Regions from separate parts of the Shewanella sp. HL-SH4 genome, predicted to be linked through region 2. Evidence: riboswitches for the same ligand, from Rfam matches in the RefSeq annotation. Region 2 holds a riboswitch; the other holds the start of a gene.
What was found. A riboswitch is a leader RNA that binds a small molecule or an ion and turns the genes downstream of it on or off. The one in region 2 is predicted to bind thiamine pyrophosphate.
Positions count from the first base shown of each region.

Region 1: another riboswitch for thiamine pyrophosphate. It lies ahead of ACRWQL_RS16985 (TonB-dependent receptor); the one in region 2 lies ahead of thiC (phosphomethylpyrimidine synthase ThiC).

Region 1 is NZ_CP195037.1:3,643,410-3,655,688, forward strand. Features, by position in the region: gene hinT (purine nucleoside phosphoramidase) at 1-187, shown strand, start outside; gene ACRWQL_RS16970 (PaaI family thioesterase) at 187-699, shown strand; gene ACRWQL_RS16975 (PaaI family thioesterase) at 692-1,180, shown strand; gene ACRWQL_RS16980 (YcfL family protein) at 1,203-1,598, shown strand; TPP riboswitch at 1,740-1,864, shown strand; gene ACRWQL_RS16985 (TonB-dependent receptor) at 1,924-4,125, shown strand; gene ACRWQL_RS16990 (hypothetical protein) at 4,240-4,500, shown strand; gene pnuC (nicotinamide riboside transporter PnuC) at 4,506-5,174, shown strand; gene ACRWQL_RS17000 (phosphotransferase) at 5,167-6,213, shown strand; gene ACRWQL_RS17005 (HvfX family Cu-binding RiPP maturation protein) at 6,406-7,005, shown strand; gene ACRWQL_RS17010 (NAD(P)H nitroreductase) at 7,160-7,708, shown strand; gene ACRWQL_RS17015 (hypothetical protein) at 7,970-8,170, opposite strand; gene ACRWQL_RS17020 (glutathione S-transferase) at 8,385-9,056, opposite strand; gene ACRWQL_RS17025 (rhodanese-related sulfurtransferase) at 9,265-10,278, shown strand; gene ACRWQL_RS17030 (hypothetical protein) at 10,392-11,180, opposite strand; gene cysB (HTH-type transcriptional regulator CysB) at 11,605-12,279, shown strand, end outside.
Region 2 is NZ_CP195037.1:4,049,839-4,062,117, forward strand. Features, by position in the region: gene ACRWQL_RS18760 (DUF938 domain-containing protein) at 1-541, opposite strand, end outside; gene ACRWQL_RS18765 (response regulator transcription factor) at 538-1,200, opposite strand; gene katG (catalase/peroxidase HPI) at 1,585-3,741, shown strand; gene ACRWQL_RS18775 (YkgJ family cysteine cluster protein) at 3,972-4,325, shown strand; gene ACRWQL_RS18780 (acyl-CoA thioesterase) at 4,443-4,841, opposite strand; gene ACRWQL_RS18785 (DUF2897 family protein) at 5,093-5,350, opposite strand; gene kdsB (8-amino-3,8-dideoxy-manno-octulosonate cytidylyltransferase KdsB) at 5,371-6,108, opposite strand; gene kdnB (3-deoxy-alpha-D-manno-octulosonate 8-oxidase KdnB) at 6,180-7,250, opposite strand; gene kdnA (8-amino-3,8-dideoxy-alpha-D-manno-octulosonate transaminase KdnA) at 7,326-8,510, opposite strand; TPP riboswitch at 8,712-8,811, shown strand; gene thiC (phosphomethylpyrimidine synthase ThiC) at 9,001-10,992, shown strand; gene ACRWQL_RS18810 (bifunctional hydroxymethylpyrimidine kinase/phosphomethylpyrimidine kinase) at 10,992-12,279, shown strand, end outside.

The DNA.
Region 1 (12,279 bases), 410 kb from region 2:
GTCTGATGAGTTAGCTTTGGGTCGAATGATGACTGTCGCGGCCAAGCTTGCCGATGAAGCAGGCATTGCCGAAGATGGTTATCGGTTGATCATGAACTGCAATAAACATGGTGGCCAGGAAGTGTACCATATTCATCTGCATTTATTAGGTGGTAAGCCGCTTGGACCTATGTTGAGCCGCGGCTAATGAAAATTAATTCTGATTTTTTCCCGTTAACGGAAGTGGCAACCCGATTTGTTAATCAATTAGCCCAGTGCCGTCGATTAGGCTTGTCGGTTAAAGAAGCCAGCGAACACCATGTACTTATTGAACTACCTTATAGTCAAGATATTATCGGTTATCCAGATACCGGTGTTATTCATGGCGGCGTGATCACCACATTGATTGATACAACCTGCGGCACTGCGGTAGTGTGTGCAATTTTAACAAAATATCAAACCTTAGAAATATCACCCACATTAGATCTACGTGTCGATTATATGAAACCGGCTGAACCGCACAAAGCTGTGTATGCGTTTGCTGAATGTTATCGATTATCCTCTAGCGTAGCCTTTACCCGTGCAATCGCTTATCAGGACAGCATTGATGAGCCTATTGCCCATGCCGTTGGCACCTTTATGCGTATCAGTCCTGAAATGGTCGGCGAAGAGTTTCGCCAGGCATTAATGGGCAATTTACCGGAGGCCAAACATGACTGACTCTAAAACCTTAGCAAACAAAGCCGATATGCCAGCCTCTTCAGCCTCACTGGATGTGAGAGATGTGGTAAAACGTGCGATTGAACTGAATGACTACAGTTATTTGCTGGCTAAAGTGCCGTATTCACAATTTATTGGTATGTCGGTAGAACGATTTGGCGACGAAATGGTGTTTAAATTACCCGCTAAGGATGACAATATAGGTAACCCTATATTGCCCGCTATACACGGTGGGGTAATAGCAGGTTTTATGGAAATGTCGGCAATTGTGCAATTAATGGTGTTTATGCAAGCCAAAAAGGTGCCTAAAATTGTCGATTTCTCCATTGACTATTTACGCGCAGGTTTACATCAAGATACCTTTGCAGAATGTAAAATTACTCGCCAGGGACGAAGAGTCGCGAATGTGAGTATTAATTGTTGGCAAACCAATAGAAAGCAGTTAATTGCCACTGCTAGAGCACATTTTTTGATCGAATAATTGAAGAGGCTTTGCAATGAATATCAAAAAGTTAACGGGTTACTTCGTATTATCTGTAAGTTTATTATTGTCAGCCTGTGCTAATCATACAGCGGGTATTTCAGTTAATTCACAAGGCGAAGTACGAGTCGATAATAGTACTTTTGGCCGACAAGTGTCAGTGACTAACGTGAATGAGCGTCAGAGCGCAGATTTAATTCAAGCAGCGGCACAAATCAATAGTTTAGTGGCAACAGATTTACGCCTACAGTATAAATTCACCTGGTTTGATGCCAGTGGTTTTACCATTGAAGATGAAGCCACTAGCTGGAAATCACTTAAGCTACACGGCAAACAACAAATGCAAGTTAATGCGGTTGCCCCTAATACCACAGCCACTCGGTTTGAGGTGTATATTCGCCAGGCATTTTCAAATTAACCCATAACTTATCTAAACAGGTGTTTAGCTTTTAAGATGAGTAAAAATCCACGTTTTTTAAGCCAGCATTTGCTGGCTTTATTTTTAGTCAGAAAAAAGTATTAGTTTTGCCTGCTAGCGAGCTAAATTTAAGATATAATCCCCTCCGCCAAGGGGTGTTTTGCTGGTTAAATTTTATATTTAATTGGAAAACTGAGATATCAAATGATAAACCCTTAGAACCTGATCCGGCTAATACCGGCGTAGGAATGGGCCACTTCGATCTCATGGATGTGCACTTCTTTATCGCTACTTGCCGGATCTCAAACTTAATATTTGAGGTCCTATGCTTCCTGTAAAAAATATCTTCCCATTAAAATCATCACTCGCATTAGCTGTTCTTACGGCACTTTATGCAACCAATGGTCTTGCCGCAACTGAATCTATTGAGCGTATCGCACCTGAATCTGAAAAGATGGAAGTGATTGTCGTAAATGCAGATTTCAGCAATATCAGTCTTGATAAAATGCCTTCAAGTGTCACGGTTATCGATGCCCAGCAATTAGAAGATGAAGGCGCACAGCATTTTGAAGATGTATTAAACTCTATTGCTAACTTTAACTGGTCGGGTGGTAGCTCACGCCCAAAATACTTCCAAATACGCGGAATTGGCGAACAAGAGCAATATCAAGGCGCGCCTAACTCATCGGTTGGTTTTATTGTTGATGATATCGATTTGTCAGGTCTTGGCATGGTGTCAAGCATGTACGATATGCAACAGGTTGAAGTATTACGTGGTCCACAAGGCACACAATACGGCGCCAATGCATTAGCGGGTTTGATCTATCTTAAAAGTAATGACCCAACAGACACGTTTGAAAATGGCGCCAAAGTCAGTTTAGGTGATGATAATCTGCAAACTTTTTCAGGTTTTAGCTCTGGTCCTATCACGGATTCAGGAAAGCTACTTTATCGAGTGTCGCTTGAAAAGCATGATCAGAATGGTTATAGAAACAACAGCTATTTAGGCCGTGATGATACTAATCAACGTGATGAATTGACCACTCGAGCAAAATTACGTTGGTATGCCACCGATGATGTACAGGCAGACTTAACCTTGTTACACGCCAACTATAACAACGGTTATGATGCATGGACATTGGATAATAATGGTTTTGATACCCTAACTGATCAACCGGGTATTGATAATCAAAAAACCACTGGCGCAGGACTAAAACTGTCGTTCACAGGCGCTAAATATTTTGAATTAACGTCATTAACCTCATTTGCACAAACTGATCATCAACATGGATACGACGGTGACTGGGCTAATCCTGCTTATTGGAGCAGTAAAACCTGTAATGAATATGATGATAACTGGAATGTCACCGGCTCAGCACCTTGTGTTTACGATTATACCTGGAACAAAAAGGGCGACCGTAACACTGTATCGCAGGAATTTCGCTTCACATCAAACCAGGCAAGTCGTATTTTTAATGACTCAACTGACTGGTTAGTTGGCGTGTATGCTATGAACCTTCAAGAAGACAATGACTTATATTCTGAATATAACACCTGGCCCGATGAAGTGTTGCAATCAAGCTATGATGCATCTAATTTCGCGGTATTTGCGCAACTTGATAGTCATTTAGGTGACGATTACTTACTGTCTAGCGGATTGCGCCTTGAGCGCCGCAACAGTGAGTATTCTGATACTAATAATGACAACTTCAAGCCTTCTGAAGACATGTGGGGCGGCCATATAGCCTTGTCTAAATCGCTTAATGCTGCACACAATGCTTATGCGAAAGTCGCGCGTGGCTACAAGGCGGGTGGTTTTAACATGACTTTACCGGCAGAGTTGGCTGATAAAAAACAATTCGATACTGAAATTTTATATAACTACGAGTTGGGTCTTAAGTCTGTGTGGTTAGCGGGGGCAATTGATACTAACTTTGCGCTCTTCTTTATGGACAGAGAAGATCAACAAGTTGCAGCATCATTACAAGATCCTGAAAATCCACAACGCTTTGTGTTATTCACTGAAAATGCAGGCAGCTCAAGTAACTACGGCGCCGAACTTGACTTGAATTGGTACGCGACTGAAAATCTGCAAATGTACGGTAGTGTTGGCTGGTTAGAAACAGAATATGGCGATTATAGCTACCAGGATAAAAATGGGACTATTGTTGATTTATCTGGACGCGAATTAGCTCACTCTCCCAACTTTACTTACAGTGCTGGTGTGACTTATCTTGCTGACTCCGGTTGGTTTGCCAATATTAATACTAGTGGTAAAAGTGACTTCTATTATTCAGACAGTAATGACTCTCAATCTGATGCTTATAACATAGTCAATACTCGCCTAGGTTATGAAACACCAACCTGGTCGGCCTATTTGTGGGGTCGTAATGTGTTTGATGAAAACTATGGCGTGCGTGGATTCTACTTTGGTAACGAGCCCGATACAGATTGGGCTGATAAGCAATACATTCGTTACGGTGACCCACGTCAAATTGGCGTAACTTTCGACTATAAATTTATGTAATTTTTCGTGAAGCTCATTTGCATCATATGTTGATATTGGACGTTGTTAAATGAGCTTAACCATTGCGGCGGTTTGGTATTTGCAGGCGCCGCAAATACTATTTGAGGGGCAATAATGAAATTAACTGCAGAAATTAGCATGTATCCATTTAATGAAAATTACCTAGACCCTATTAAGTGGTTCATAGGCCGAGTTGACAGTTACAGCAATATTGAGCGAGTAACCAACGCTATGGCAACACAAATATGTGGAGAGTATGGTGATGTTATGTCGATGCTGGCGATTGAAATGCAAGCGGCACATGTTAAGTGGGGCAAGGCGGTATTTGTATGTAAGTTTATTGGTGGTGAACTTAATTTAGCCCACAGTGAGTAATGTTTATGTTTGAATTTAGCCAAACAATAAGCCAGGCCTTCAATGAAATGGGTGTCATGACCGCCTGGGAGGCCGTTGCAGTCATTTTAGCCGTGGTGTACCTAGCATTAGCCATGCGCACCAATATTTGGTGCTGGGCAGCGGCGTTTATCAGCACGGCAATTTATACGGTACTTTTCTGGAAAGTGTCTTTGTTAATGGAGTCAGTGCTTAATATTTATTATATGGCGATGGCTGTTTACGGTTATTGGATGTGGATGCAGCAGCCGAGTAATAGCCCGGAGCATGCTATTAATGACAGTGGCTCAGCCATTGTTAGTTGGTCGCTTAATACGCATTTCGTGTTGATTACTGTGACATCAATAATATCAATTATTGTGGGTTACCTTATGGCAACCTACACCCAAGCATCATTTCCTTATCTAGATTCTGCCACTACCTGCTTTGCCGTAATGACCACTTTTTTAGTGGCTCAAAAGGTGCTTGAAAATTGGTTTTATTGGATTTTTATCAATACGCTATCAATTTATTTGTACTTTAGTAAAGGCTTGATGCTGACAACTGCACTGTTTGTACTTTATGTCTTTATGGCTGTGGTGGGATACTTTATGTGGCGCAAAACATGGCTTGCAGAAACAAATTCAAATTCAGAGCCACTCTCTCAAAATGGTTGAATTAGAAACATTGGTTGCTCAATCAGCGTTAAACTTACTTCCTAATGACGTGGTCAGCTTGCTGAACAAGCTTGTACCTTCGAACCAACTGGAAAAACTGGCTAAGTATTGCATCAGCGTTGAACACTTGTCAGCGGGATTGAGTAACCAAAATTATCTGCTTAAATCTAAATTTGAGCAGATACAAAAATCACAAGTATTAAGAGTGAACCAACTTGATGCTGTGTGGTGCTCTCGTCAAGATGAAGTCGCTAGCTGGCGACAAGCACAGCAGATAGCAATAGCACCTAAATTACACTTTTACAGTGATAATTATGAAATTTATCTCAGTGACTTTATTGTTGAAACCACACCTTGGCATAAGGCTTATCACGAGTATGGTGTAAATACTCCTCGCCAGGGTGAGATACTCATAGGTACATCAAACTCACAACCTGTAGAACAACTTCTTGAAGTATTAAAAAATCTATCAACTTTGCCTTTACCTGAAAAAAAGGTGAGCTTACTGCAACAATGGCACGAGTATCGGCAGCAGCTTATAGCCTCTTATCCGCAGGAAACCGCCGAATGGCAACACTATTTCAACCAACTCGACGACCAAAGCGACATGGTTAAGCAGTGGTTTGATGCATTAGAGGAATGTTTAATTGCACCGACTTTTTGCCACAGAGATTTAACCCCCTTTAACTTGCTATTGGACATTCACGGCTATCAAAACAAAGGCTTAGCAAGATTAATGTGTATTGATTTTGAATATGCAGCCACCAGTCATCCTCTTTTTGATTTAGCGTCAATATTGGCAACCCACAGTTTATCAACGCAACAAACGGATACTTTGTTACAGGCCTACTTTCAATGGCAAGCAGAAACTGCATCTCCTTCACTAAATAATAATGCCCCCAAATGCGTAGCATATGCGATAAATTGTTATTGGCTATTTTGTGCGATGTGGGCTTTATTGATGGCAAGAAATACCCGTCAAAACTTCTTTCCCTTGTATCATAGATACTTTTCATTAATTGATTTCAGCTATCCTTAAACCAAAATTTAGACAGTAAGTTAATCAATATTTATGATGCGCATTGCCTGATAGTGCTGAATTTGGGTTTAAATACCTCTGTGTTGAAATATTATTGCCTTATACAGGGTCTTATTTAGCTATACCCATTTACATAATATTTCAGACATAGTTTAAGTATTAACAATGTTGTTGTTTAATAAAGGAAGTTGGATGCAAACGTTATTTTCTCTATACCAAAAGATACTTCAAAAACTGTCTCATTTTGATGGTCTGGCTCCACTAGCATTAAGAATTTATCTTGCACCAGTGTTGATGCAAGCTGGATACAATAAATTGGCCCATTTTGAAGATACCGCGAGCTGGTTTGGTAATCCTGATTGGGGCCTTGGTCTGCCTATGCCTGAAGTGATGACTGCTTTGGCAGCTGGAACTGAATTTTTTGGTGGCTTTTTGTTGCTTATGGGATTAGCCACAAGACTTATTTCATTACCTTTGATAGTGACAATGGCCGTGGCAGCTTTTGCGGTTCATTGGCAAAATGGCTGGTTAGCTATTGCTGATGGCAGTTCATGGCTCGCTAATGACAATGTGCTAGCAGCGGGTGAAAAATTAGCCGCCGCTAAAGACATTTTACAGCAGCATGGTAATTATGAATGGTTAACCAGTTCAGGTAACTTTGTTATTTTGAATAACGGTATTGAGTTTGCGATTACCTATTTACTGATGCTTTTGGTATTACTGTTCATGGGCGGAGGGCGTTACGTCAGCGTCGACTATTATATTCAGCGCTTTCTGGCTAAAACGGTATAAGCAGTATTTATGGCATACGTATTTATCACATTAGGCGAGTTTAATCCCAATTAAAGTCAATTAAACCCAATTAAAGTCAATGCAAATATCCCCCCAAAGAGGTGGGATATTTGTTATTATCAGCCTAAATAAAGCCATCGCTAGGATAAAAACGTTGAAAGCATCAGAACTATTATTAACTCGTCAGTCTAGCCCAAGATTGACCACTCCAGCGCCAACGACAGAGCAGCTGGACTTCATTCTTAATGCAGCCGCTCGTGTACCTGATCATGGTGGGTTAACGCCATGGGAGTTTATTATTGCCCAAGATGATGGTCTGACTCGCCTTGCTGAGATTTTTGTCAGCGCCGCAAAAAAGTCACAAGCCGATGAAGCGCTTATCGAAAAAGCTGAAAAAATGCCATTTAGAGCGCCATTAGTTATCACTGTGGTGGCAAAAACACAAACTCATTCTAAAGTACCAATTATAGAACAGCACATAGCAGCAGGGTGTGCAACAATGGCGATGCAGCAGGCAGTGTTTTCTCTAGGTCTAGGAGCTGTGTGGCGTTCGGGAGACTTTGCTTTTGACAGAAACGTACATCAAGATTTAGGCTTGCATGACAATGATCAAATAGTAGGCTTTTTATATATAGGTACGCCAACAGTAACAGCACCAATAAAGTCATTGAAAGAAGGGCGTCAATTTGCGCGCTTTTTGTAGAGGATACATTCTAGTGCCTGTTATCAAATAGGCACTAGCTATATGGCAGTTTCATCTGTGTTGAATGTATGTGTTCAATTAGCCTATGAGGGCATACATTTCGGCGATAACATTAAATGACATTGTTAAGCCGTTGTCACTTCTCAAGTATCAAACTCAAGATAAAAAGTTACTTCAAAAACTTAACCCAAAACAAGTGAAGCTTTAGCACTTAAATTGTAAAACTTAAGCTATAAAGGTAAGGGGTATCAAATAACCCTTTTATTCAAGAGACTCTATCGGCAATGAGTTTTGAAACACATAATAACCGAATGGTCCCATCACTAAGCTTATTCCACTCCAAAACCAGCGTTTATTACTGCTTATTTGCGCATGCGAGGTAATCGCACGATAACAAAATAAAACATGTAATAGCATCAGTGTAACAAGCAGTATTGCTAGCGTAATATCCATATTGTCCATGTCATTTTTCCTTTGCGTTATGCAATGACTTTTATTAAGCATAATTGTTAATTGTGAACTTGCTGCAAAATAGTTAAAAATCCATCTTAATACTTAGCTGTATTATGTGCAGCAAGCTAATTTACCTTAAGTTTGCTCTAAATAAAAGAGCCTTAAGTTATTAAAATTTAAATTATTTTTTAGTATTACTTAGAACTAATACTTAGTAACTATTTTATTGTGGCTTTAGCGGGATCGATTTTTTTTCATCTAACCAAAGTGGGTATTTAATCATCACTTGTTTAAATAGATCACAGTTAACTAGCGCTGATAACCATTGCTGTACTTTAATATATTCACAAGACTCAAACCATTTATGATCAACCGCTGCAAATTGTCTAATAAAGGGAAAAATAGCGTAGTCAGCAAATGTCGGACTGTTAGCAAATAAAAATGTTTGTAGATTAAGTTTGTGTTCAAGCTCTTGGACAAATTCTTCAGCCTTGAGTCGATAGGCTGATTGACTCATTTGTGGGTGTCTGTCGGCATATTTATATTTATCTAACCAGGGTTTGAAGTGGTTATCATTTTTATAAACCAGTGCTTGCTGTTCTTCAGAGCGAATACTTTGAATCACTAATTGATATTCAGTTTCATCTAAATATGGACATGTATCTAGAGGATAAAGCGTAATCGCAAATTGGAAAATATCTAAACTTTCTGCAATGGTGTGCTGTTGATAAGCTAAAACAGGCACAGTTGCTTTTGCTGAAATAGCTAACATTTCAGCAGGCTTGTTTTTAAGCTCAATTTCACGCACATCGGGATTAAGTGTACTGAGGTGTAGTCCTATTCTTGCACGCATAGCGTAAGGACAACGACGAAAAGTATACAAATAATTTATCATGCTAACCTGAGTAGAAATCATTAAATAGAGCAATATTCTATCGTAAAAGATCAAGACTGAGGGGTAAATGACACAGAAAAGACGATTGATGGATTAATAACTGTTTTTTTAGTGTGATTTAGTTATAATTCCGGCCGTTTTTTGGCCTCGACACACAATTTTTTAATCACAATGCACTGGAAATGAAGTTCCAGCTAGCGGAGATCTTATGTCTACTACACCTACACCAGCAACTACATCTGAATTTGTGGTGTGCGCTCTTTATAAGTTTGTTGCTTTACCTCACTTTGAAACCATCAGGCAGCCATTGCTTAGTGTCATGGAACAACATGACGTAAGAGGAACATTGTTGTTAGCCAGTGAAGGCATTAACGGAACGGTAGCCAGCAATAAAGAAGGCATCAATGCTTTACTCACCTGGCTAGACTCACAGCCTGGCTTAGATAATATTGTCACTAAGGTCTCTTTCGATAATGAAATGCCTTTCTATCGCACCAAAGTTAAACTGAAGAAAGAAATTGTGACTATGGGAGTCGAAGGCATCGACCCACGTAAAGTTGTCGGAACCTATGTTAAGCCTAAAGATTGGAATGCACTTATTTCTGATCCTGATGTATTACTCGTGGATACTCGTAACGACTATGAAGTGCAAATTGGTACTTTTGAACATGCCGTCAATCCAGTAACAGAAACATTCCGTGAATTTCCAGCATACGTGAAGCAAAATCTTGATCCTGCTAAGCACAAGAAAGTGGCTATGTTCTGCACCGGTGGCATCCGCTGTGAAAAATCAACCGCGTATTTGAAAGAGCAGGGCTTTGAAGAGGTTTATCATCTGGAAGGTGGCATTCTTAAGTATCTTGAAGAAGTTCAGCCAGAAGACAGCTTATGGAAAGGTGAATGTTTTGTTTTTGATAATCGTGTTGCTGTGAATCATGCGTTAGAGAAAGGTCAATATGACCAGTGTAACGCTTGTCGCATGCCTATTACGGAACAAGAAAAGCTGTCTGCTGCGTATGAGCAAGGTGTTAGCTGTCCGCATTGTATTGACAAGGTGACAGACGAGCAGCGTCAACGTTTTATTGAACGTGAACGCCAGGTACAGCTTGCTACGCAGCGTGGTGAGGTCCATATCGGCAGTGACGTAAATCAAGTGATTGAAAAGCGCCGACAAGACAAAGAAGCATTAAAGAAAGCACAAGAGAAACAAAAGCAAAAGTAATGATCATTTAAAATCATAAAACAAAAAAGCCTCAGTAAATGAGGCTTTTTTTGTTTCAGTTAGTAGTGGTTATTAACGGTTATTAACGGTTATTCAGGCAAGAATACGGCCAATTACCATTTTTTCTTCCGCTGAAATAACATATCTAAATCGTCGTCTTCCTCATCCTTCTTCTTCGGTTGCGGAACCGCAGGGCCTGAGTTTTTCTGCGCACCCATAATTTCATCTAACAACTGTTTTGCTTCATCTAATTTTCGGGTTATGAAGGGGTCGTTAGGCGTTTGGGCTTTAATGAGGTGCAATGTAGAAAGGGCTTTAGTCACCATTTGCTTACTCGAACCATATTGCTTCATATAGCATGCCGCGCGTGCACGGGAAATCATCGACTCCACGTTGATTCTTTGCTGTAAGCTGTCAATTCGCATTTCTTCAGTGTTAAACACAGACGGATCAACTTTTCCTTTATTGTGTTCGGCACGTAATATAGCTTTTAGCTTTTTTAAGGTTTTTACTAGGTCTAATACTTGTCGATCATTATCAGGTAAGCGAAAGTTCTCAACCGGAGGTACTTGAGGGGACGAACCAGAAATACTGCTAATTTGGCTGTTTATGTCGCTTAAACGACGCTGATAATCACTCAGTAATTGGCCTGATGCATGCGATATAGATTGCTCGAGTGCATCTTGAATCCGTTTATAAAGGACTAAGATGATATGGCTAGAACAAGATGCCGCTCCTGAGTTAGCTAAAACAGCTTCAGTTTCATCAATAATAGCGCGATGACGAGAGACTTCTACTCTTCGCTCTGCTTCAGCGCGTTCTTTTTGTTGTTGAATAATACTGAAGCCAATAATGAGTAGCAGTAGAGCGCCAATCAGCATTAATATTAGAATTAAAGACATAGGTTTTCCATGTTGTCATAGTTATTGCGTGTACAGCATCTAAAAACAGTTAGAAGCAACACGAGTCTATTTGTTGTTTTAATAATAGATGAATAGCAAAACCAAAATTAATATATATCTTAGCGTAAGTTATGCCTACTGTCGTTGAAAACCCAGTCATTTTGATGATAAAAGTTGTTGTTAGTTGTTGAATGATCATCAAAAGCACTATTTTTGTAGCTTGTCACACGTGTGAGTTTGCCGACTAACGCCTATTTCAGGGTATTTTGCTGAGTGTCAGTAGGCTATTTTCACTTGTCTTATATGCTAATTTACATTACATTTGCTATCATCTATAACATTTAGTTATAGATGGCTTGAGGTTAGTGGCGTCCTATTGCGTCATTACTGCTAATGTTCCAATTAAATAGTAAGGAATGGTGCCATGAAGCTGCAACAATTAAGATACATTGCCGAAGTGGTCAAACACAATTTAAATGTATCAGCTACTGCTGAAAATTTATATACCTCACAACCGGGGATCAGCAAGCAAGTTCGTATGCTTGAGGATGAGCTTGGGATCCAAATCTTTGGTCGAAGTGGTAAACATTTAACCCATGTTACCCCCGCGGGTTTGCAGGTTATCGAAATAGCGAATGATATTCTAGGCAAAGTAGAAAGCATTAAAAAAGTATCAGAAGAATACACTAAGCCAAATCAAGGTGAGCTAAATATTGCCACAACTGATACCCAGGCCCGTTATGCTTTACCACAAATCATTAAAGAATTTATTAAGCGTTACCCTAAAGTTAATTTACATATGCATCAAGGTACGCCCAGCCAAATCAGTGAGCAAGCGGCTCGAGGTGAAGCTGATTTTGCTATTGCAACAGAGGCTATGCATCTTTATACCGACCTAATTATGCTACCTTGTTACCACTGGAATCGTTCAATAGTGGTCACCCGCGATCACCCTCTAGCCAGTATTACTAAACCTAGCATTGAAGATTTAGCCAAATATCCTTTAGTGACCTATGTATTTGGTTTTGATAAAGCCTCTGAAATTGAAAAGTCGTTTAATCGCGCTAATTTACAGCCTAGAGTGGTGTTTAGTGCAACC
Region 2 (12,279 bases):
TTAATTGCTGTGCTTTGGCTAATTCGAGTATCCATTCAATATCTCGTATTCCACTTGAGGGATCATTTTGTTTAAGCCACTGTTCAAAATTGGCATTACTGTCGCTGGTGAAATGTCCGTTATAGTTAAATGGCCCGTATATAAATACTTGGCTATTTACTTTAGTTACTTGCCCGACACCGACAAAAAAAGCTTCAACTAGCTTGCTACTCATAATGTGCAAGGTATTGGCAGTATAAATAGCATCAAATATTTGCTTAGGCCACTGCTGACTAACATCCAAGGCAATTGCTGCGGGTAAATTAATGATATTAGCGTGCGCAATACGGGCATTGATATGATTTAAGTTAACGACTTGGTCGCTGGCTTGCCAACAAATATGCGGTAATTGACGGGCAAAAAATACCGCATGTTGACCTGTGCCAGTTCCCACTTCCAATAAATGAAGTGGGTTAATTAACCGTGGCGCAATAATATCTAAAATGGGTTGTTTGTTGTTTTCACACGCTTGAGAAAAGGGTAAAAGCGCTAACTCAATCAAGATAAATTAACCTTATCCATAAGCAGTTGCTGTAACGCTATAACCGCTTGCGTGCGATTACGAACCCCGAGTTTACGAAAAATAGCCGTAGCATGGGCCTTAATGGTCGCTTCTGACACACCAAAGTCATAGGCAATCTGCTTATTTAATAATCCTTCGGCAAACATTTGTAATACTTTGTACTGCTGCGGGGTTAAATCAGATAAACGGCTGGCCATTTGGTCTGTCGGATCATCACTTACTGGTAAAATTTGGGTGCCAGCGGGCAACCAAATATCGCCATATAAAACGGCATTTAGGGCTTCTGCTAAGGTTTCCATTGATGACGATTTCGGGATGAAACCGCTGCTACCATAATGTATTGCACGGCTAATGGTATTGATGTCTTCATGTGCGGAAATGACCACAACAGGAATATTAGGGTAATGACTGCGCAAATGAATAAGCGTCGAATAACCATGTGAACCCGGCATTTGTAAATCTAACAAAATAAGGTCAACAGGGACTTCGGCTGAGTCCATTAATTTTTGTAATGCTTCTGCGCTGTCAGCTTCAAACCATTGGGTGTTATTAAAAGCTAAGCTTAAAGCTTGTCGCAAGGCATTACGAAATAAGGGGTGGTCGTCGGCAATAATGATACTTAAATTTTCTAGCTTCATGGCTTTTATATTCGTTGTTGCGCTTGAAGATTAAATCAATGTAACAGAAAAGTTATCTGGTATTCCATTGCTTTGTGCCTAAATGAACCGAGAACAGCGCAAAATTACAACAAAAGTAGACTTTGGTCTAATTAAATTGGCTATCTTAATCGGTTGAATGGTCTATACATGGTGGTTGAGTAGAGAAATATTGAAATTCATAACGCATTAACTAAGCTTAATACTTGATAAAGGTTGGTTTTTTTGATCCTAACCCCATGTTATTAAGTATATAGCTGCTAAGTTAGTGCGTGAGTTTAAGTAAGTGATTTAAAAAGAAGAGTTTCAATGTTACTGACGCAGCACAATTAAATGCCTTTTTAAGTAACTAATAGGAGACACACAATGTCAGCAGGTAAATGCCCAGTTATGCACGGTGGCGCGACACAGAGTGATATGTCACATATGGAGTGGTGGCCTAAAGCGCTAAATCTAGACATTCTTCATCAACACGACAACAAAACCAATCCGATGGGACTTGATTTCAATTATCAAGACGAAGTTAAAAATCTCGATGTTGAGTCTCTTAAAAAAGATCTTCACTTACTCATGACTGACAGCCAATCATGGTGGCCAGCGGATTGGGGCCATTACGGTGGACTAATGATCCGTATGACTTGGCACGCTGCAGGAACATACCGAATTGCCGATGGTCGAGGCGGAGCCAGTACGGGAAATCAACGTTTTGCCCCAATCAATTCATGGCCAGACAACGGTAACTTGGATAAAGCACGCCGTCTACTTTGGCCGATCAAGAAAAAATACGGTAATAAGCTAAGTTGGGCCGATTTAATTGCCTATGCAGGCACCATAGCTTATGAATCTATGGGATTGAAAACATTTGGTTTTGCCTTTGGTCGTCAAGACGTTTGGCATCCAGAGAAAGATATCTACTGGGGCGCTGAAAAAGAGTGGTTAGCACCTTCTGATAACGCGAATAGCCGATACTCAGGAGACCGTGAGTTAGCCAATCCGTTAGCCGCTGTGATGATGGGGCTTATTTATGTTAACCCTGAGGGCGTAGACGGCAACCCTGATCCACTTAAAACAGCTAAAGATGTACGTGAAACCTTTGCCCGCATGGCAATGAATGATGAAGAAACGGTAGCACTAACTGCTGGCGGTCATACTGTAGGTAAAGCCCATGGTAATGGCGATGCCTCATTATTAGGCGCTGAGCCTGAAGGTGCTGAGATTGAAGACCAAGGCTTTGGCTGGTTAAATAAAACCAAACGTGGTATAGGCCGTGATACTGTCACCAGCGGCATAGAAGGCGCATGGACAACTCATCCAACCCAATGGGACAACGGCTACTTTGACATGCTACTCAATTATGATTGGCAGCTTAAGAAAAGCCCCGCAGGCGCCTGGCAGTGGGAACCTGTAGACATAAAAGACGAGCACAAACCTGCTGACGTTGAAGATGCATCGATTAAATGTAATCCAATTATGACCGATGCCGATATGGCCATGAAAATGGATCCTGAGTATCGTAAAATCACCGAACGATTTGCCAAAGACCCTGCATATTTCTCTGATGTGTTTGCTAGAGCCTGGTTTAAATTAACCCACCGTGATTTAGGACCTAAAGCTCGCTACATTGGCCCTGATGTGCCAGAAGAGACCTTAATTTGGCAAGATCCTGTACCAGCAGGTAAAACTGACTACGATATTCAGGCGATTAAAGACAAGATTGCCGCCAGTAATTTAACAATCAGCGAAATGGTCGCCACAGCATGGGATAGTGCGCGAACCTTTAGGTCATCTGATCTTCGTGGTGGTGCTAATGGCGCTCGTATTTGTTTGGCGCCACAGAATCAGTGGCTGGGTAATGAGCCTGCACGCTTATCTAAAGTGATAGCGGTATTGCAGCCAATAGCAAAACAAAGCGGTGCAAGCATGGCTGATGTCATTGTTCTGGCTGGTAATGTCGGTATTGAAAAGGCGGCTAAGCTTGCAGGTAGTGATGTATCAGTACCATTCACGCCAGGTCGGGGTGATGCTACAGCTGAAATGACCGATACTGAGTCATTTGATGTGCTAGAGCCCATTCATGATGCTTATCGTAACTGGCTTAAAAACGATTATGCCGTGAGCGCGGAAGAGTTAATGCTAGACCGTACTCAATTGATGGGGCTAAACGCCCACGAAATGACAGTATTAGTTGGCGGCATGCGGGTACTTGGTACTAACCACGATAATACCAAACACGGGGTATTTACTGAGCAAGAGGGCGCGTTAACTAACGACTTCTTCGTCAATTTGACAGATATGAATTATTCCTGGAAACCAGCAGGCAAAAATCTGTATCAAATATGTGAGCGAGATAGTGGCAAAGTTAAATGGACTGCAACGCGGGTTGATTTGGTATTCGGCTCTAACTCGATTCTTCGGGGGTATGCAGAAGTGTATGCACAAGATGACAACAAACAAAAGTTTGTTGACGACTTTATCGCCGCATGGTCTAAAGTAATGAATGCAGACCGTTTTGATATAGCGTAAACATAAATAGCTGCTTAGATTGCAAATCTAAAGGCAATATTTGAATGTAAACCATTGTATTGCGTATTAAGATACGCGGTACAGTGGTTTTTTTATATACTGTTTACGGTCTATTAATCATATAACCTCACACTTGCTCATCAGCTTGATGCTCTCCAGAACCAAGATCAACTTCTAATGTGGTATGTATGCCACTATAATAACGATAAATTATAGAATATTAGGCCGTTATGAATAATAACCGAGAGATAGTTGATCATTTACGCGATCGTATTCCGACGTTTGAATGTAAACCAGGTTGCCACGACTGCTGCGGGCCTGTCACCACCTCCTCAGAAGAAATGTCACGTTTACCAGTGAAAACAGATGCTGATCATGACGCGGCATTAAATGAGTTTAACTGCGTACATTTAGGGCCAAATGGTTGTACGGTTTACGATGAAAGACCATTAATATGCCGGTTATTTGGTACTACACCTAATATGCCATGCCCAAATAGCTGTCGTCCCCAAGAGATGATTGATATTAAAGTTGAGAATCAAATTCATCATTTCATCAAAAATACCCGCCAGGTATTAGTGTAAATGTGATGTGGTTGGAAAATAGCTGACGTTAACTTGACCGACATCCTTGTGGTCATTGATACAGTTGATGTTTCTATTATTGGAGTGCTATGTGCTATGTGCTATGTGCTATGTGCGTTAGCTTAATGGCCAAACCTTGGTAGGATTGCGTTGTTCATCCACAGCAACAAAAGTAAATACACCTCTAATCGCATGTTCGCGATGGTCGTCATACATATTTTCGACAAAAATATTCACTTCAACTTTAAGCGAGGTATTACCCACATGAATAACCCTAGCGACTAATTCTGCTAAACTGCCTGCTGGAATGGCTTTTTTAAAGTCAATTCTGTCTGAGCTAACAGTAACTAAAGACTTTCTGCAAAAACGGGTCGCAGCAATGAAAGCGGTTTCGTCCATCCATGCTAATGCATCTCCACCAAATAAAGTGTTGTGATGATTGGTGTTAGATGGAAAAATAGCTTTAATGACGCGAGCTTCAGACTGGTCAATGCGGGCGAGCATTTCGTCTGACATTAGGTTTGCTTTAGGTGAATTTGTTGTACTTGATTTATGGATTGTGTTTGAGCTGGTATCAGTGGCGGTAAGGGGCATATTACTCCTAAGGATTATGCGAAACTAAGGTTGAATACTGAATTTTTAGAGGGTATTAACCTAATTTAAAAACAATTACTCAAAATCATTTAAGGCTTCATTTCATTAAAATGAGAAGCCTTAAATGTGAGTAACAACATTGGTTTTAAAGATTTAACAACAGCCAGTGAGCATTAATCTGCTTTTGTTGATGGGTTATCTTTTTTGCTTGTATCAGTACTATTTATACCAGCATTAGCGCCTGTATTGTCATTCTGATGTTCATCGGCATTTTTATCTGCGCTTTCACCTGGAGCAATGCTTTTATCTTTGTGATCACCTAAATGTGGCATTTTAAATTTAGCGCTGTACTTTAATACGGCTAAATTACTGGCAATAACACCCACCACTAAACCAATGATAATCCACACTTCAAAACCTGATAAATCCATAATGATGCTCCAAGGTTTAGTTAATCAACCGCTAAGCGTAATTCACATTTACGAATATCATCAGGGGTATCAACTTCTGGTGAATCGAATGCGCTAATCGCGATTTTTATTTTATAGCCGTATTCTAATGCACGCAGTTGCTCTAATTTTTCTAGGTCTTCTAACTTACCTAGTGGTAATTGGGCAAAGGCATTAACAAAACGACGGGTGTAAGCATAAACACCTAAGTGTTTGTAGACAGGGTAGTCGTTAGTGTCACGGCCGAACGGAATGCGTGCGCGTGAGAAATACAGTGCGTTGAAGTCATTATCGAACACCATTTTTACGTGCATTGGGTCGTCTAATTCTTTCTTATCGGTGATTTCAAACCCTAAGGTCGCCATTTCAAATTCACCAGGATGGCGTTCAAATAAGCTAATGATTTGTTCAATCGAAATAGGGTCGATTAAGGGTTGATCGCCCTGTAGGTTAATCACTAAATCATCATCGGCTAGGCCTAACTGGCTGATAGCATCATTAATACGATCGGTACCCGATGCGGCATCAGCGCTAGTCATAACCACTTTACCACCAAAACCTTCAACGGCATCTTTAATGCGAACATCATCTGTGGCAACGTAAATATTGTCTAATCCTCTGGCTAATGAGGCACGTTCGTAAACGTGTTGGATCATCGGTTTACCATTAATCGGCGCTAATGGCTTTCCAGGAAAACGGCTTGAACCATAACGAGCTGGAATTAATAGAGTAACATTCATCAATAAAAACCTATTTTAATGGTAAACAAAAGGGCTCATCTGAGCCCTTATGACAAAATGACTTAGACGTATTATATACGACGGAACAGCTTAGTCAGCATTTCATCGGTAACTTTTTCTTCCCAGCCTTTACCGTAAACATTGTCCCATAATGGGCCCATGCTCTTAGTAACCGCAACCATCTTAGCAATAGTTTCGTCTGGTAAGTCTTTACAGATGTTTTTCGGTAGGGTGATGTTGTGAATTTCCATCATTTTACGGAATTCTTTCACACCTTCTGGATAGAATTCTTCTAACACATCAAATGCTAAACAGTTACCAATACCGTGATGGTAGCCTAATACATAGCCTAAACCGTAAGACACCGCATGACATGCACCCACCTGGCTATAAGCAATGCTCATTCCGCCCATGTAAGAGGCCATCATTAGCTTGTCATCTTTTTCTGGATGATCGTCTAGGTAAACTTGGCGGCATAAATCCATCGATTTTTCAGCGAAGGCCTTCGCAAATTCGTTCAGGTAAGTCCCTTGTAAAGACTCAACACAGTGAATGAAGCAATCCATACCAGTGTAGAACCATTGATCTGTTGGAACACCTGCAATTAACTCAGAATCCATAATGATTTGATCAAACACAGTGTAGTCAGAATTTAAGCCTAACTTACGCACTGGGCCACACAGTACCGCAGTACGTGATGCTTCAGCGCCGGTACCGGATACTGTAGGAATACCAATGTGGTGAATGGCAGGGTTTTTAATTAAATCCCAACCTTGGTATTCAGATGAGCTGCCTGGGTTAGTCAGCATAAGCGATACCGCTTTGGCTAAATCCATAGTAGAGCCGCCGCCTAAACCAACAACACTGACTGGTTGTTTAGTGTTAAACGCTTTAACTTGAGCGGTTAAGTCATCAACTTGAACCGTTGTTGGTTCGTCATCTACGTTAACGTAGATGACTAAGTCTTGGCTTTTGTTGGGAACTCGCCCTGCTAATGGTTTTTCTTGGTGTACGTCGTCAACCAGAAATACCACAAAATCATCGGCTTCTTTGCGCTCTTGCTCTAATACCACGTCCAATTGCACGAACGAGCCACGACCAAAAATCATTTTTGGTACACATTTAAAATTTTTAAAACTCATTACAACACTCTCCAATTGAGATATTTACTGTAAAAAGTACTATCACCTCAAATGAGGTGATAGAAGATAAGTTATTTAAGCAAAAGCACGTTTGATGTTTTCAATACGCTCTGCAATTTGCTCATCTGTCCAAGACAGTTTAATTAACATCGAAATCGTACGGCTCATAATGGCATCTGATTTTGGTGTTTTAATTTGTGTATAGTCAGGGCGGTCAGCAATTAACATAATTGGTAACGCAGCAGGGGCTTTAAGTTCCTGAATATGTTTCCAATTTTTAAGGTAATGCCAGTTGTTGATATACCAGTAAAAACAACCATCGACCTTGTTAGCTGCAAGTTTTTTGTTTATCTCAATAGTGCGCTCTTCTGTAGGCAAAAAGAAGGTTAAGAAACCTGCTGAGTCACCTTCTGGATCAGGAATTTCACGGAAAGTCACTTCTGGAATTTGTGCCATTGCATCTTTAATGGTTTTTTTGTTTTTACGTTGAATCGCGATAATTTTATCTAACTTACGTAATTGAGCTAAACCCATCGCGGCATTCATTTCAGATATACGGAAGTTTAATCCCATAATTGGGTGGCTTTCAGCGCCACGGTCACTGCCGACATGATCATGTCCATGGTCAGAGAACATATGGCTGTGGTTGTAGATGTCTGAATTGTTGGTGACAATAGCACCACCTTCACCACAAGTGATGGTTTTAACAGAATCGAAAGAGTAACAACCGACATCACCGATAGTGCCTAGTGCTTGGCCTTTGTAGCTACCACCTATGGCCTGGCATGCATCTTCTAGTATCACTAGGTTATGCTTTTTACAAACGGCTTTAATTTCGTCCATTTTAGCCATAGAACCACACATGTGGACTAAGTTAATGGCTTTAGTGCGAGGAGTGATTACCGCTTCAATGCCTTCTGGCGATAAACATAAGGTTTCATCAATTTCAGCAAAAATGGGGATTGCGCCAGCCATAAATACTGCTTCCACAGAAGCCACAAAAGTAAACGGCGGTACAATAACTTCATCACCTGCGCCAACACCCGCTGCAGCCATAGCAGTTTGAAGTGCAGCAGTACCACTTGATACAAGATGAGCGTGTTTAACGTTCATCTTCTCACAGAGTAATTGCTCCATGTCGCGAGTTTTCCAGCGATCATTACGCATATGGTCAAAGTTGTAACGGAAGGTAAAACCGTTCTCCATTACGTCAGCGACTTCCTGCTTTTCTTCTGGACCGAATAATTCAAAACCTGGCATGGAAATTATCTCCTAAAATTCTACGCATCTTTGCGTTTACATAAACCCGCTAATTATAACTAGGTTAGTGGGGAGACTGCGACAGTTATTGAAAAATAATTCATTTTTCTTTATTGCTCAACTTGGGAGGTTAAAGATCACCTTGAAAACATATGCAGATATTACATCTTGTTATTGAGGTTTAATTCTGGCTATACTTACAGAATCTTGTCGGAGTGCCATTAAGGCTGAGACCGTTAATTCGGGATCCGTTGAACCTGATCAGGCTAAAACCTGCGTAGGTAACAAGCATAATAATCCTTGGTGATTATTCATGCGTAAAACTTAAGTGATTTTACCATATCCACTTAGTTTTACCCGTGTTTACCTCTTTTGATTATTGACAGCAATTGCGTCTAACCATTGTTTGAATTGCGTTAACGACATTGCTCGCTCTCAACACACTTTCCTCCAGACAAGCAACTTTCTCTCATTTTATTCGAGGTTGCTCATGTCAAATCGTCGCGAAACCCGTGCTAGCGCACAAGCTTTTATTGATAACTTAAAACCATTACAACATCCCAATTCTGAGAAAATTTATCTGCAAGGTAGCCGTGCTGATTTACACGTAGCCATGCGCCAAATTCATCAAACCGATACCATTTTGGGCGGTGATGACACCAATCCCCTTACAGAACAAAATCCTCCGTTAAAGGTTTACGATTGTGCTGGTGCGTATTCTGATCCCAATGCTGAAATCAATGTGCGCTTGGGTTTAGCCAAGCTTCGTCAAACTTGGATTGAAGAACGTGATGATACCGAAGCACTTGATGGTGCTAGCTCTCATTTTACCCAACAACGTTTGGCCGATGATGGTTTGGATCATTTGCGCTTTGATGCGCTAGCGCCACCACGCCGCGCTAAAGTGGGTAAGCGAGTGACGCAAATGCATTATGCTCGCCAAGGAATTATTACTCCTGAAATGGAATACATTGCTATACGTGAAAACATGGCAAGGCAAGAGGTTAGCGATCAAGTGCTAACAAATAAAGCTAAGGGTGAATCCTTTGGTGCTGTGATTGGTGAGTTAATTACCCCTGAATTTGTCCGCAGTGAAGTGGCGAGAGGCCGCGCTATTATTCCGCTTAATATTAATCATCCAGAATCAGAGCCTATGATTATTGGGCGTAACTTTTTGGTTAAAGTGAACGCCAATATTGGTAACTCAGCGGTGACATCGTCCATTGAAGAAGAGGTGGAGAAGTTGGTGTGGTCGACACGTTGGGGCGCTGACACGGTAATGGATTTATCGACTGGCAGATATATTCACGAAACCCGCGAATGGATAATTCGTAATTCACCTGTTCCTATTGGCACAGTCCCCATTTATCAAGCGCTAGAGAAAGTAAACGGCGTGGCAGAAGATCTTACTTGGGAAGTGTTTAGAGATACCTTGATTGAACAAGCCGAGCAGGGCGTAGATTACTTTACCATTCATGCTGGCGTGTTATTACGTTATGTCCCCATGACAGCCAAACGCTTAACCGGCATGGTGTCTCGTGGTGGTTCTATTATGGCAAAGTGGTGTTTAAGTCATCATAAAGAAAGCTTTTTGTATGAGCACTTTCGAGATATTTGTGAGATTTGTGCCGCCTATGATGTGTCCTTGTCATTAGGTGACGGTATGCGTCCAGGCTCGATTGCCGATGCCAATGATGAGGCGCAATTTGCCGAATTAGAAACCTTAGGCGAGCTGGTTAAAATTGCCTGGCAATATGATGTACAAACCATTATTGAAGGCCCTGGCCATGTGCCAATGCAGTTGATTAAAATCAATATGGAAAAACAACTAGAACTTTGTGATGAGGCGCCATTTTATACCTTAGGACCACAAACGACCGATATTGCACCGGGTTATGATCATTTTACCTCTGGTATAGGTGCGGCCATGATGGCCTGGTATGGCGTCGCTATGCTGTGTTATGTCACACCCAAGGAACATTTAGGTCTGCCGAACAAAGAAGATGTCAAACAAGGGCTAATAGCTTACAAGATAGCAGCACATGCCGCTGATGTCGCCAAAGGACATCCGGGGGCACAGGTACGTGATAACGCATTATCAAAGGCCCGTTTTGAATTTCGCTGGGAAGATCAATACAACCTAGGGCTTGATCCTGACACAGCCAGAGCCTATCACGATGAGTCATTGCCACAGGAGTCGGCCAAAGTCGCCCATTTTTGCTCCATGTGTGGCCCTAAATTTTGCTCGATGAAAATTACTCAAGACGTGCGTGAATATGCCGCCAACCTTGAAAAACAAGCGCTGCAAAATGTTGAAGTGATTTCGCCTGCTGATTATCAGTCTTATCAAGCACAAGGTGATCTGCTACCTACTCAGTCAAAAGACACAATAGCTGCAAAAATGGCACAAAAGTCAGCGGAATTTAAAGCGAACGGTTCTAACTTGTATCATCAAAAATCGGTGGCAGAGGTTGCTGAGTAATGGCGCCAATAATTCAATCTGTCCAATCAGCTCTTAAAAAGTCAGCTGGGCTTAAACCGATAGTGTGGACTATTGCTGGATCAGACAGTGGTGGCGGAGCAGGTATTCAAGCCGACTTAGCCACTATCAATGACTTGCAATGCCATGCTTGTAGTGTCATCACCACGCTTACTGCCCAAAACTCGGTAAAGGTGAGTTTAGTTGAGGCTGTGTCAGAAAAAATGTTACTGGCACAGCTCAATACGTTAGTCACCGACATGCCGCCTAAAGCAATTAAAATTGGTTTGCTTGCTAATCAATATCAGCTTAATCAGCTGGCTAATTGGTTGCGAAATTTTAGCACTAGTACGAATAACGAGCTCGATGGTAGGGCAAGCATAGCAGTGATCCTCGACCCTGTTATGGTGGCCAGCAGCGGTGATAAGCTTAATCAGCACAGGCTAGATTTTAGTCCATTTAAAGGAGTGATTAATATGATCACCCCAAATCAGATGGAGTTAATCAGCCTTGTTGAAGCGATAGATGCTAGCGCGACGGAAACTAATGCAATACACACTAATGCGACAGAGACTAAAGTATCAAAAGCTAACGTGGCAGATAATAGTGGCAGTCAGCATAAGTTAACTAATACACAAAATATGACGCTTGATGGCATGGTTAATATGGCCAAGCGGGTGAGTGATTATTTTGAGTGTGCTGTTGTCGCCAAAGGTGGCGATGCGCCATGGCAAGCTGACAAAGCCCATGATGTTTATATTTGTCATCATGTTGAAGGTGGCAGCGCCGAGCATAACAACAGCGTGTTTATACTAAGCTCAGATCGCGTTGATACCGTAAACAACCATGGCAGTGGCTGCACCTTGTCATCTGCAATGGCCAGTTTTATCGCACAGGGTTTTGTGCTGCACGATGCCATAGTATTAGCTAAAGCCTATGTCACTAACGGTCTTAAACACGGTATTAAGCTTGGTCAAGGGCCTGGATGTTTAGCCAGAACAGGTTGGCCAACATTGCTTGAGTTAATGCCACATATTGTACAGTTAGTAGCAGATGTTAAAGCTACCGATACCGCGCCAAAGGAGGTTACCTTTGCTGTAAAACCGTCCCTTGGTATTGAACAACAAGTTAGTAACTCGTTATTAAGAACAGCTACTATTAATTTCACAAAACTGTCGACACCATTAGGTATATATCCTGTGGTGTCGTCAGTTGAAATGTTAGAGCCGTTACTAAAAGCCGGTTGCAAAACAGTGCAACTGCGGATTAAGCAAGATGTGGATGATATGC